3 regions of the Erwinia sp. TECH1 genome follow, and region 3 is predicted to be linked to each of the others. Evidence: predicted binding sites of a transcription regulator. Region 3 holds the regulator's gene; each other region holds the start of a gene.
What was found. Region 3 encodes CRP, which controls carbon source genes, mostly activating them, when cyclic AMP is high. Its sites were predicted from a motif close to ATGTGANNNNNNTCACAT; they were not measured.
Positions count from the first base shown of each region.

Region 1: the regulator CRP is predicted to act here: its motif matches at 1,385-1,402, upstream of ACVWZ0_RS05085 (iron-containing alcohol dehydrogenase).
Region 2: the regulator CRP is predicted to act here: its motif matches at 1,901-1,918, upstream of cdd (cytidine deaminase).

Region 1 is NZ_JBSRZK010000001.1:1,108,391-1,112,538, reverse strand. Features, by position in the region: gene ACVWZ0_RS05095 (D-threonate 4-phosphate dehydrogenase) at 1-26, opposite strand, end outside; gene dtnK (D-threonate kinase) at 19-1,314, opposite strand; gene ACVWZ0_RS05085 (iron-containing alcohol dehydrogenase) at 1,503-2,648, shown strand; gene ACVWZ0_RS05080 (dihydrodipicolinate synthase family protein) at 2,664-3,548, shown strand; gene ACVWZ0_RS05075 (phosphoglycerate dehydrogenase) at 3,641-4,148, shown strand, end outside.
Region 2 is NZ_JBSRZK010000001.1:3,177,294-3,181,441, forward strand. Features, by position in the region: gene metG (methionine--tRNA ligase) at 1-664, shown strand, start outside; gene ACVWZ0_RS14960 (CidA/LrgA family protein) at 776-1,162, shown strand; gene ACVWZ0_RS14965 (CidB/LrgB family autolysis modulator) at 1,155-1,847, shown strand; gene cdd (cytidine deaminase) at 1,974-2,855, shown strand; gene ACVWZ0_RS14975 (NAD-dependent malic enzyme) at 3,007-4,148, shown strand, end outside.
Region 3 is NZ_JBSRZK010000001.1:4,365,696-4,369,843, forward strand. Features, by position in the region: gene ACVWZ0_RS20575 (YheU family protein) at 1-49, shown strand, start outside; gene ACVWZ0_RS20580 (phosphoribulokinase) at 271-1,140, shown strand; gene ACVWZ0_RS20585 (OsmC family protein) at 1,133-1,537, opposite strand; gene crp (cAMP-activated global transcriptional regulator CRP) at 1,843-2,475, shown strand; gene ACVWZ0_RS20595 (YccS/YhfK family putative transporter) at 2,534-4,148, shown strand, end outside.

The sequences.
Region 1 (4,148 bases), 3.3 Mb from region 3:
ATGGTAACCGCAATAATTTTACTCACTCGCCTTCTCCTCAATAAAACGAAAAACTTCTACCAGGGTGTTTTCATCACCAAAACCGCCAGCCTTGGTAAGCACCAGCAGGTTGTCGTTACCTTGCAGCAGATGGCCGTAAGGCACGCAGCCCGCCACCTGCCCTGAAATCTGAAAGCCCTGCGCGCCCAGCCCGCGCGCCACCGCTATCGCCACGTCGCCGCCGGAGAGATAAAGCGCTGAAGGCGTAACGTCGCGCAGCACGTCGGCGGTCAGTTCCGCCAGATAAGCGCAAATCTGTTCGCCAAGCTGCTGGCGGCTGAGATCGAGCCGTTCGCACAGCGAGGCGATAGCCTGACGCTGCTCCGCCTGCTGGCAGGTGCGGATCACGCAGTGTCGGCCCTGCTGTAGCGCCTCCGTCACCGCCTGTCGCCAGCGCTGTCCCGGCGCGCCGCCGCTAAAAAGCTGACTGATATCCACATCGATCAGCCGGATTGCCTTTTGCTGCATCAGCTGCGTTATCTGCCGCTGCGCGACTTCACTCATCGAGCCTATAACCGCCAGCCCGGCGTTTACCGGAGCGGGCGAGCCTGCCGTCCCGCCCGGCGCCAGCCTCGTCAGCCGCCTGCCCAGCGCGTCGCTCAGCCCGGCGGCACCCACCAGCAAAGGGCGCTCGTCCAGCTCGTCCGCCGCCTGCATGATGCGTTGCAGATCGGCGTCCGTTTGCGCATCCAGCACGATCAGCCGCTTGCCGTCAGCAATAGCCGCTTCGATCCGCTCTCGCAGATCCGCCTGCGCCGACAGCGGGATCAGGCCAACCGGCAGCGTGGTTTGCTCGCCAAGGCGCGCAGCTATGCTGGCACTGCTTACCGGCGTTTTAGGATCGCTGGCATATTCCGTTTCCGTCAGCAGGCGGCCATCGATATAGCAGCAGCCTTCTACGGTGGTACGGCCCAGCGCGGGCACCGCTGGCGCTATCAGCGCCACGCGTTTATCGCCTGCCAGCAAAGCCGCTTCGATTTCCGCGCCGGGATTGCCGCGCAGCGTCGAGTCGATTTTTTTAAACAGCCAGCCGTCGCGGGCCACATCCCTTCTGCCCGCTATTGCCGCAGCGGTACGCCGGGCGGCCTGTTCCGCGCTGGTCGCCCGGCTGTCGGTATTGACGACCCAGGCATCGGCCTGTTCCACGGTGGGCGTGGCCGCATCAAACAGCACATGAACCCGCGCGCCGACGTTGGCAAGCCCGACCCCGGCATCGTTCGCGCCGGTAAAGTCATCCGCAATCACCAGCACAGGCATCTTCCATTTTGTGCGCATCTTCATCACTCCCTAAGTTCGACAAGCCGGTTTTCATTGGGAGTGATTATATTCAATCACAATTGATTATATGTGAGCACGGTCAAATTAATCAAAATCAATTTGCCCTATAAATTCCTCCTGCCTGCCGCGAATGAGCAGGTTAATGACCAAATGTAATCAATTCACCCTCAGCCAGGACAGGACTTATGACCATTAACAGCACCGTGATTGCTGGTTACCAGGCGCTTAGCGACATCGGCTATCTGTTGCAAAACCATCGGCACGTGCTGCTGGTGACGGATAAAAACATTGTCGGCATTCCGGCGGTGCAAACGCTGATCCAACAGATTGGCAGCAGAGCGGCGCTGAGCATTGTGGACAGCGTGCCGCCAGAGCCGAGCCAGCATGACGTGGCGGCGATAGTGGCGTCGCTGCCGGGGAAAAAGGTGGATATGGTGGCTGGCGTCGGCGGCGGCAGCGTGCTGGACGTCGCCAAACTGCTTTCCGTGCTCTGCGTTGAGGACGCGCCTTCGCTGGAAGCGCTGCTGGCCGGTGAAAAACCGCTGCGCCGCACGGCCTCGCTGTTGATCCCAACGACCGCAGGCACGGGTTCCGAAGCCACGCCAAACGCGATCCTCGCTATCCCGGAGAAAGAAACCAAGGTCGGCATTATCTCGCCGGTGATGCTGCCGGATTACGTGGTGCTGGCGCCCGAGCTGACCACCAGTATGCCCGCGCATATCGCCTCTTCCACCGGCATCGATGCGCTTTGCCATCTGATTGAGTGCTTCACCGCCACCGTCGCCAATCCGGTCAGCGACAACTACGCGCTGATCGGCATGAAAAAGCTGTTCGCCAGCCTGGAAAAGACGATTGCGGAGCCGGATAACCTGGCGGCGCGTCTGGATATGCTCTGGGCATCGTATTACGGCGGCGCGGCCATCGCCCATGCCGGTACGCACCTGGTGCACGCCATGTCCTATCCGCTGGGCGGCAAATATCACCTGCCGCACGGCGTGGCGAACGCCATTTTGCTGGCACCGTGTATGCGTTTTGTCCGTCCTGCGGCGGTCAGCAAGTTCGCCCAGGCTTACGACCTGCTGCCGGACGCCGACGCCTCGCTGAGCGAAGAAGCGAAGTCCGTGGCGCTGGTTGACTATTTCGCCGCGCTGGTGAAGCGCCTGAAGCTGCCTGCCAGCCTGGACGAGCTGGGCATCAACGCTGAGCATCTGCCTTATCTGGTCGAGGCCGCGCTGGACGTGCAGCGCCTGATGAAAAACGTGCCGTGTGCGGTCAGCGCCGACGACGTCCGCGAGGTCTATCTGACCCTGTTTCCGACCCTGAATCACTAAACGAATAATGAGGCCATGATGAACACAATCACCGGCGTACTGACCGCCATCGTCACCCCTTTTACCGCTGACGGCGACTACTGCGAGCAGGCGATGCGCCAGCAGATCCAGCGCCAGCTTGCCGCTGGCAACGGTATTTTTTGCGGCGGCACCAACGGCGAGTTTTTTGTGCTTAACGAGCAGGAAAAGCTGGCGGTCACCGCCACCTGCGTGGAGGAAGTCGCGGGCAAAGCGCCGCTGGTGGCGCACGTGGGCGAAATCTCCACCCGCGAAACCATTCGCCTGGGCAAGCAGGTCGCCAGACTGGGCGTGGATGCCGTTTCGGTTATCACGCCTTACTTCGTGCCGCTAAAACAGGAGGAGCTGATCGCCCATTACGAGGCGGTCGCCGACGCGCTGGAGGTGCCGGTCTTTCTGTATAACATTCCGGCCCGCACCGGCAACACGCTCCAGCCGCAGACGGTGCGCAAACTGGCCGCGCATCCCAATATCGTTGGCATCAAAGACAGCGCGGGCAGTTATGAGAGCCTGAGCGGCTTTTTGCAGGCGGCGCAGGGCACGGAAAATTTCAGCGTGCTGAACGGCCCGGACTCGCTGATCCATCAGGGCTTTGTTGACGGCTGCGCCGCCTGCATCTCCGGGCTGGCCAACGTCGCGCCGAAAGAGATCAACGCCATCTGGGCGCGTTTTAACGACGGCGATATCGAGGGGTCGCGCCGCGCGCAGGAAAACGTGACCGGTCTGCGCACCGACCTTTACAGCGTCGCCTTCTCGCCAGCGGCGGTGAAAAAAGCCGTGGCGCTGATGGGCTATGACGTAGGCGAAAGCCGCTATGCCGTGCGCTTCAGCGCCGAAGAAGAGCAGCGTATTCGCCAGATTGTTAATCAGTACACCCGGTAACCCGACCGTGGCGACGCGGCAAAAATGACCGCGCCCCGCTTCGTCGACCCTTTATTTTGCGGCGCGCCCGCTCTTCGACCAGGACAAGCAAAATGAAAGTGATCTGTACCTCGCCCTCGTTTGCCAAATATGACGCGCAGCCCATCGCCACGCTGAAGGCGCAGGGCTTTGAGCTGATAACGCTGCCCGCCGACGCGTCGCTGGACGCGCTGATGCCGCATCTGGCCAAGACGGTGGCGATGATCGTGGCCTTTACCGAGGTCGACGACGCGCTGCTGGCGCTGGCGCCGCAGCTGAAAATTGTCTGCAAGCACGGCGTCGGCGTGGACAACATCGATCTCGATGCGGCTAAGGCGCGCGGCGTGACCGTTACCAACGTGCCGGACGCCAACAAGCATGCCGTGGCGGACTTCGCCTTTGCGCTGATCCTCAACGCTGCCCGTCAGGTGACGCAGGCGGTGACGGAAACGCGCGCCGGGAACTGGCCGCGTATTTTCGCCACCGACGTCTATGGCAAAACGCTGGGCATTGTCGGCCTGGGCAATATCGGCAAGCAGGTCGCGCTGCGCGCCAGCGGCTTTAATATGCGCGTGCTGGCTT
Region 2 (4,148 bases), 1.2 Mb from region 3:
GCAGGCGCCGTGGGTGGTGGCGAAGCAGGAAGGCCGCGATGCCGACCTGCAGGCGATCTGCTCAATGGGCATCAATATGTTCCGCGTGCTGATGACCTGGCTGAAGCCGGTGCTGCCTTCGCTGAGCGAGCGCGCCGAAGCCTTCCTGAACCAGGAGCTGAGCTGGGACGGTATTGCGCAGCCGCTGCGCGATCACACGCTTTCCGCCTTTAAAGCGCTGTACAACCGCGTCGAGATGGACAAGGTCAACGCGCTGATCGAGGCCTCGAAAGAGGACGCGGCGGCGGCGAACAAACCGGCGCTGACCGGCCCGCTGGCGGACGATCCGATTCAGGAAACCATTACGTTTGACGACTTTGCCAAAGTGGATATGCGTATCGCGCTGATCCAGAACGCCGAGTTTGTCGAAGGCTCCGATAAGCTGCTGCGCCTGACGCTGGATCTGGGCGGCGAAACCCGCAACATTTTCTCCGGCATTCGTACCGCCTATCCGGATCCGTCGGTGCTGGTAGGCCGCCTGACCATGATGGTGGCTAACCTGGCGCCGCGTAAGATGCGCTTCGGCATCTCGGAAGGTATGGTGATGGCCGCCGGCCCTGGCGGCAAAGAGATCTTCCTGCTGTCGCCGGACAGCGGCGCTCAGCCGGGAATGCAGGTGAAATAAGCAACGGAGACGGGCGAAGCGATTCGCCCGTTTTTTTGCGGCCCACTGTGATCTCTGGCACAAATCTCCTGCCGATCGTATGATTAATGCGTTGCAAAACCGGAGCTTATCATGCGTACCGTACTGTTGATCCTCTGGCGCTATCTGCGCGCCTTTCTGATTATCTATCTCTGCCTCTATGCCGGAAACGCGCTGGGGCTGCTGCTGCCGGTCACGATCCCGGGCAGCATTATCGGTATGCTGATCCTGTTTTTTCTGCTGGCTTTTCAACTGGTTCCACCCGACTGGATCAGGCCCGGCAGCCTGCTCCTGATCCGCTATATGGCGCTGCTGTTTGTGCCGATCAGCGTCGGCGTGATGAGCTATACCGACCTGCTCAGCGCGCAGTTCGGCCCGATAGTGGTTTCCTGCGTGGTCAGCACCTTTATTGTTTTGCTGACCGTGGGGCTGGCTTCGCACCAGCTGCATGGCAAAGTGAAAGGAACAGGCGATGAGTGATATCTGGTGGTCTCTGCCGCTGACCATGCTGGTCTTTTTCGGCGCTCGCCGGGTGGCGGCGAAGGTGAAAATTTCCCTGCTCAATCCGTTGCTGATCTCCATGGCGGTCATCATTCCGCTGCTGCTGCTGATGCAGATGCCCTACGCCCGCTATTTTCAGGGCAGCGCGATCCTGAACCAGCTGTTGCAGCCCGCCGTGGTGGCGCTGGCGCTGCCGCTGTATGAACAGATGCATCAGATCCGCGCGCGCTGGAAGTCAATTATCGGCGTCTGCTTTATCGGCAGCATGACGGCGATGATTTCCGGTACGGCTATCGCGCTGTGGATGGGCGCCACGCCGCAGATAGCGGCGACTATTATGCCTAAATCCGTGACCACGCCGATTGCCATGGCGGTTTCCGCCACGCTGGGCGGCATTCCGGCCATCAGCGCCATTTGCGTGCTGATTGCGGGCGTACTCGGCGCGGTTTTCGGTCATATGCTGCTTAACCTGCTGAAGATCCGCAGCAAGGCCTCGCGCGGTCTGGCGATCGGCAACGCTTCTCACGCGCTGGGTACGGCGCGCTGCTCGGAGCTGGATTACCAGGAAGGCGCCTACAGCTCGCTGGCGCTGGTGATCTGCGGCATTATCACTTCGCTGCTGGCACCGTTTCTTTTTCCGCTACTGATGCATTTCTGGCGATAAAACTTGCGATGCGTCGCGCATTTTGTGGTTCTCTTTCATAAATTGCATAATCTGTGTGATTATAATCACATACATTAGCCTGGCTGCCCGCCAGAATAAGCGGCCACTTATGCAAGAGAAGCCACTATGCAACCACGTTTTCAAGCGGCTTTCGCCGCGCTGCCTTCCCCGCTGCAGGCGGCGTTGCAGCCTTTGCTGACCGACACCTTTCCCGCTTTTTTTACCCCAGAACAAATGGCCGCCATCAGAACCGAAACCGGTCTGGACAACCGCGAACTTACCTTTGCGCTGCTGCCGCTGGCGGCCGCCTGTGCCGTCGCGCCGCTGTCGCGCTTTAACGTCGGCGCGCTGGCGCTGGGCCGCAGCGGCCATCTCTATTTTGGCGCAAACATGGAGTTTTCCGGCGCGACCATGCAGCAAACCGTCCACGCCGAACAGAGCGCGGTAACCCATGCCTGGCTGCGCGGCGAAAAAGGTCTTGAGGCGATTACCGTCAACTACACGCCCTGCGGCCACTGCCGCCAGTTTATGAACGAGCTGAACAGCGGCACCGCGCTGCGCATTCATCTGCCGGGACGCGAACCGGCGACGCTGGGCGATTACCTGCCAGATGCTTTCGGCCCGCGCGATTTAGCGATTGAGACGCTGCTGCTGGACGAGGTCGATCACGGCCTGACCATTACCGGCGACGCGCTGGTCAGGGCCGCGCTTGAGGCGGCTAACCGCAGCCATGCGCCTTACTCGCAGGCGTTAAGCGGCGTGGCGCTGCAAATGGCCGACGGCGCGATTTTTGCCGGCAGCTATGCGGAAAACGCCGCCTTTAACCCAAGCCTGCCGCCGCTGCAGGCCGCGCTGATCCTGCTGAACCTTGCAGGCTACGACGTGCTGCAAATTCAGCGCGCCGTGCTGGCGGAAGCGCCCGATGCCCGCCTTATCCAGCGACAGGCAACCGCCGCGACGCTTCAGGCGCTGGGCTGCGCGACGTTGCAAACCGTGCCGCTGCGCTGATCCGCTTCGCCAGCCCGCAAGCCCCGCTGCCGGCTGGCTTTTTATTGCCAAAAAAGTGCCCGCATTTGTTATAAGCTGTTAACAAATGCTGTACTTTCGGATGAATTATTTTAGGATTGGGCCACTACCGATCCCAGTGAGCATTGATTACATGGAACTCGACTACGAAAGTAAACGCCCTCTCTACATTCCCTACGCTGGCCCTATCCTGCTGGAATTTCCGCTGTTGAATAAGGGCAGCGCCTTCTCTATAGAAGAACGCAATGACTTTAACCTGAACGGTCTGCTGCCCGAGACGGTGGAAACCATTGAAGAGCAGGCCCAGCGCGCCTGGCGTCAGTTTCAGGATTTCAAAAACGCCAACGACAAGCACGTTTATCTGCGCAACATTCAGGACACCAACGAAACGCTGTTCTACCGCCTGCTGGATAATCATCTTGAAGAGATGATGCCGATTATCTATACCCCGACCGTCGGCGCGGCCTGTGAACACTTTTCTGAAATCTATCGTCGCGCGCGCGGGCTGTTTATCTCCTATCCGAACCGCGCCAGCATTGAAGATATGCTGCAAAACGCCACCAAGCAGAACGTGAAGGTCATCGTAGTCACCGACGGCGAGCGTATTCTTGGCCTGGGCGATCAGGGCATCGGCGGCATGGGCATTCCTATCGGCAAGCTGTCGCTGTATACCGCCTGCGGCGGCATCAGCCCGGCCTATACGCTGCCGGTGGTGCTGGACGTCGGCACCAACAACCAGCAGCTGCTGAACGATCCGCTCTATATGGGCTGGCGTCATCCGCGTATCACCGGCGAAGAGTACGATAACTTCGTTAATGAATTTATCCAGGCGGTAAAAAGCCGCTGGCCAAACGTGCTGCTGCAGTTTGAGGATTTCGCGCAGAAAAACGCCATGCCGCTGCTGGAGCGCTATCGCGATGAAGTCTGCTGCTTTAATGACGATATCCAGGGCACCGCCGCCGTCACGCTGGGCACGCTGATCGCCGCCAGCCGCGCAGCAGGCAGCAAAATGAGCGAGCAGAAAGTAGTGTTTTTGGGCGCGGGGTCTGCCGGCTGCGGCATCGCCGAGCAGATTATCGCGCAGATGAAATCAGAAGGTCTGAGCGACGAAGAAGCCCGCGCGCGCGTCTTTATGGTGGATCGCTTCGGCCTGCTCACCGACAAGCAGCCAAACCTGCTCAGCTTCCAGAGCAAGCTGGTGCAGAAGAGCGAGGATCTGGCCGACTGGGATTCCAGTTCCGATTCCCTGTCGCTGCTGGACGTGGTGCGTAACGC
Region 3 (4,148 bases):
AGAGCTGCACGAGACGGTCAATATCATGCCTAAAGGCCAGATCCGTTAACGCCTCCCGCTGAGGGGGCAAAAGCCTATCGGCGACGCCGTGTTCTTCTTACCGCTTAGCTAGTCGGAAGACGGCGATCTCGTTTCCCTGACAGCTAAACCGCTGTTCGCGCTTGGCTTTATTGCATAACCTCTGCCGCGCGCTCACCCCTGGGCAGAAGATGACAGGCTATAGCAAAACGTGATAACAATGGCGGAATAACGTTCACAGGAAACTCGTTTATGTCCGCCATACATCCAGTGATTGCCGTGACCGGTTCCAGCGGCGCGGGCACCACCACCACCAGCCTGGCCTTCCGCAAAATTTTTCAGCAGCTGAACCTGCACGCGGCGGAAGTGGAAGGCGACAGCTTCCATCGCTATACCCGTCCCGAAATGGATATGGCGATCCGCAAAGCGCGTGATATGGGCCGCCATATCAGCTATTTCGGCCCGGAGGCCAACGATTTTTCGCTGCTGGAGCAAACCTTCGCGGAATATGGCCGCAGCGGCAGCGGCCAGTCCAGAAAATATCTGCACACCTATGACGAAGCGGTGCCCTGGAACCAGGTGCCCGGCACTTTTACGCCGTGGCAGCCGCTGCCGGAACCCACCGACGTGCTGTTTTACGAAGGGCTGCACGGCGGCGTGGTGACGCCGCAGAACAATGTCTCGCAGCATGTCGATCTGCTGGTGGGCGTGGTGCCTATCGTCAACCTGGAGTGGATCCAAAAAATGATCCGCGATACCAGCGAACGCGGTCATTCACGCGAGGCGGTGATGGATTCCGTGGTGCGCTCAATGGACGATTATATTAACTTCATTACGCCACAATTTTCCCGCACCCATATTAACTTTCAGCGTGTCCCTACCGTGGATACGTCCAACCCTTTTGCCGCGCGCGGCATTCCTTCGCTCGACGAGAGCTTCGTGGTTATCCATTTCCAGGCGCTGGAACAGATTGACTTCCCCTATCTGCTGGCGATGCTGCAAGGCTCTTTTATCTCCCATATCAACACGCTGGTGGTGCCGGGCGGCAAAATGGGCCTGGCGATGGAGCTGATTATGGGGCCGCTGGTCAAGCGCCTGATGGAAGGCAAAGCTATCAAGTAACGCCCATCTCATGGCTATGGGTAAGGGTCACGCCCTTACCCAGCATCAGCGCGACCGGGCAATATTTCCCGACCGCAAGGCTGACCGCGCGCGCCAGCGCCTTATCCGTCAGCCCGCTGCCGCTGACAATAAAATGCAGGTTGATGCGGGTAAACAGGCGCGGCGGCTTCTCGCGCCGGGTTGACGTCAGCTTCACCTCGCAGTTGTCTACCGTGAAACGCCCTTTTTGCAGAATGGCAACCACTTCCGCCGCGCTACAGCCGCCTGCCGCCATCAGCAGCATTTCCATCGGGCTGGGCGCTTTATCGCCCGCGTTGCCGTCCATCACGATCTGATGGCCCGATGAGGATCCTCCCAAAAAGGTCAGCCCTTCCACCCATTTGACGCTCGCTTGCATAACAAACTCCTCTAATTCATTTAGTTAAGCCGCGGTCGGCTTAAGGCAACTAAAACAGCAGCGCGGCAGATTTCCCGCTATGCTGAAGCGAGACAACAGAAGACACCCATGCAAAGCTGTGCTACAAACAAGGCTGTATTTCGTCAGTACTCTACAGACCAGACGAAACGGGACGACATAACGAGCCCGGCACTCAACAGAGAGCCGAATAACTTTCCTGCATGGGAAGCGCTTGACTATTTCAACGCCTGTCAGGGAACTCTGCCCCTGTATTTAGGCACGATAACAACAGAGGATAACAGCGAATGGTTCTCGGCAAACCGCAAACAGACCCGACACTTGAATGGTTCCTGTCACATTGCCATATTCATAAGTATCCATCCAAAAGCACGCTGATCCACCAGGGTGAGAAAGCAGAAACCCTTTACTACATCGTCAAAGGCGCGGTAGCGGTGCTCATCAAGGATGAAGAAGGTAAAGAGATGATCCTGTCTTACCTTAACCAGGGCGATTTTATCGGCGAGCTTGGCCTGTTTGAAGAAGGCCAGGAGCGCAGCGCATGGGTGCGGGCAAAAACGGCCTGTGAAGTGGCGGAAATCTCCTATAAGAAGTTTCGCCAGCTGATCCAGGTCAACCCGGATATTCTGATGCGTCTCTCTTCACAGATGGCGCGCCGCCTGCAGGTTACCTCCGAGAAAGTGGGCAATTTAGCTTTCCTCGATGTGACAGGTCGCATCGCGCAAACGCTATTGAATCTGGCCAAACAGCCGGACGCTATGACCCACCCGGATGGGATGCAGATCAAAATTACCCGCCAGGAGATTGGCCAGATCGTCGGCTGCTCGCGCGAAACCGTCGGCCGTATTCTGAAGATGCTGGAAGATCAGAATCTGATCTCCGCACACGGTAAAACCATCGTGGTCTACGGTACACGCTAAACCGCTCTGATTGCATGGCGCAATGCCTTCGTTGCGCCTTTTCAGCGGGTACAAAGCAATGTGGCGCCGACTCATCTACCATCCCGAAGTTAACTACGCCCTGCGGCAGACGCTGGTGCTTTGCCTGCCCGTCGCCGTCGGCTGGCTGCTGGGCAATTTGCAAAACGGCCTGCTGTTCTCGCTGGTGCCGGCCTGCTGCAATATCGCCGGTCTGGATACGCCCCATAAACGCTTCTTTAAACGTCTGCTGATCGGCGGCGGCCTTTTCGCCTTCAGCAGCTTTCTGGTGCAGTATCTTGGCGACTATGCCGTTCCCCTGCCCATTATCCTGTTTTCCATGGCCATGCTGCTGGGCGTGACCGGCGAAATCAGCCCGCTGCATGGCAGACTGCTGCCCGGCGCGCTGATTGCCGGCATCTTTACCCTGAGCCTGGCCGGTCGGATGCCCATCTGGCAGCCGCCGTCGCTTTATATCCTGGGCACGGTCTGGTACGGCCTCTTTAACTGGTTCTGGTTCTGGCTGTGGAAAGAGCAGCCGATGCGGGAAACGCTCAGCCTGCTTTATCGCGAGCTGGCCGGCTACTGCGAGGCCAAATACAGCCTGCTGACGCAGCTTGCCGACCCGGAAAAAACGCTGCCGCCGCTGCTGGCTCGCCAGCAAAAAGCGGTCGACCTTATCAATACCTGCTATCAGCAAATGCACATGCTGGCCGCCAGCAACGATAATCACCATAAGCGGTTGACCCGCGCTTTTCAGGTTGCGCTGGATTTGCAGGAGCATATCGCTGTCAGCCTGCATCAGCCGGAAGAGGTGCAGAAACTGGTGGAGCAGAGCCATGCCGAGGCGGTGATCCGCTGGAACGCGCAGACCATTGCGGCCAGGCTGCGCGAGCTGGCGGACGATATTCTCTATCACCGTCTGCCGACACGTTTCAGCATGGATAAACAGCTGCAGGCGCTGGAAAAAATTGCCCGCCAGCATCCCGCCAACCCGGTCGGCAACTTTTGCGCCTGGCATTTCAGCCGTATCGCCCGCGTGCTGCGTACCCAGCGTCCGCTTTACCAGCGCGATCTGATGGCGGATCGTCAGAAACGACTGCCGCTGCTATCTGCCATCAGAAGCTATCTGTCGCTGAAATCCGCCGCGCTGCGCACCGCCGCCAGGTTTGCGGTTATGCTCGCTTTCGCCAGCACCCTGGCGCTCTCGTTTAATCTGCCCAAGCCTTACTGGCTGCTGATGACGGTGATGTTTGTCAGCCAGAACGGCTACAGCGCGACCAGGGTACGTATTCAGCACCGTGCGCTGGGCACGCTGGGCGGGCTGGTGGTGGCCGCGCTGACGCTACGCTTTCAGGTGCCGGAATCGGCTGTGCTGCTGGTGATGCTGACGCTGACGCTGGCGGGCTATCTGGTGATCCGCAAATATTACGGCCTGGCGACGATCGGCTTTACCGTGACGGCGGTATATTCGCTTCAGCTGCTGTCGCTGAACGGCGCCGACTTTCTGCTGCCGCGCCTGCTGGATACGCTGATGGGCTGCCTGATCGCCTTTGCCGGGATGATCTGGCTGTGGCCGCAGTGGCAAAGCGGCCTGCTGCGGCAGAATGCGCACGACGCGCTGGAAACCTATCAGGAAGCGCTCCAGAAACTGCTGGGGGACGAAGAGAGTCCGC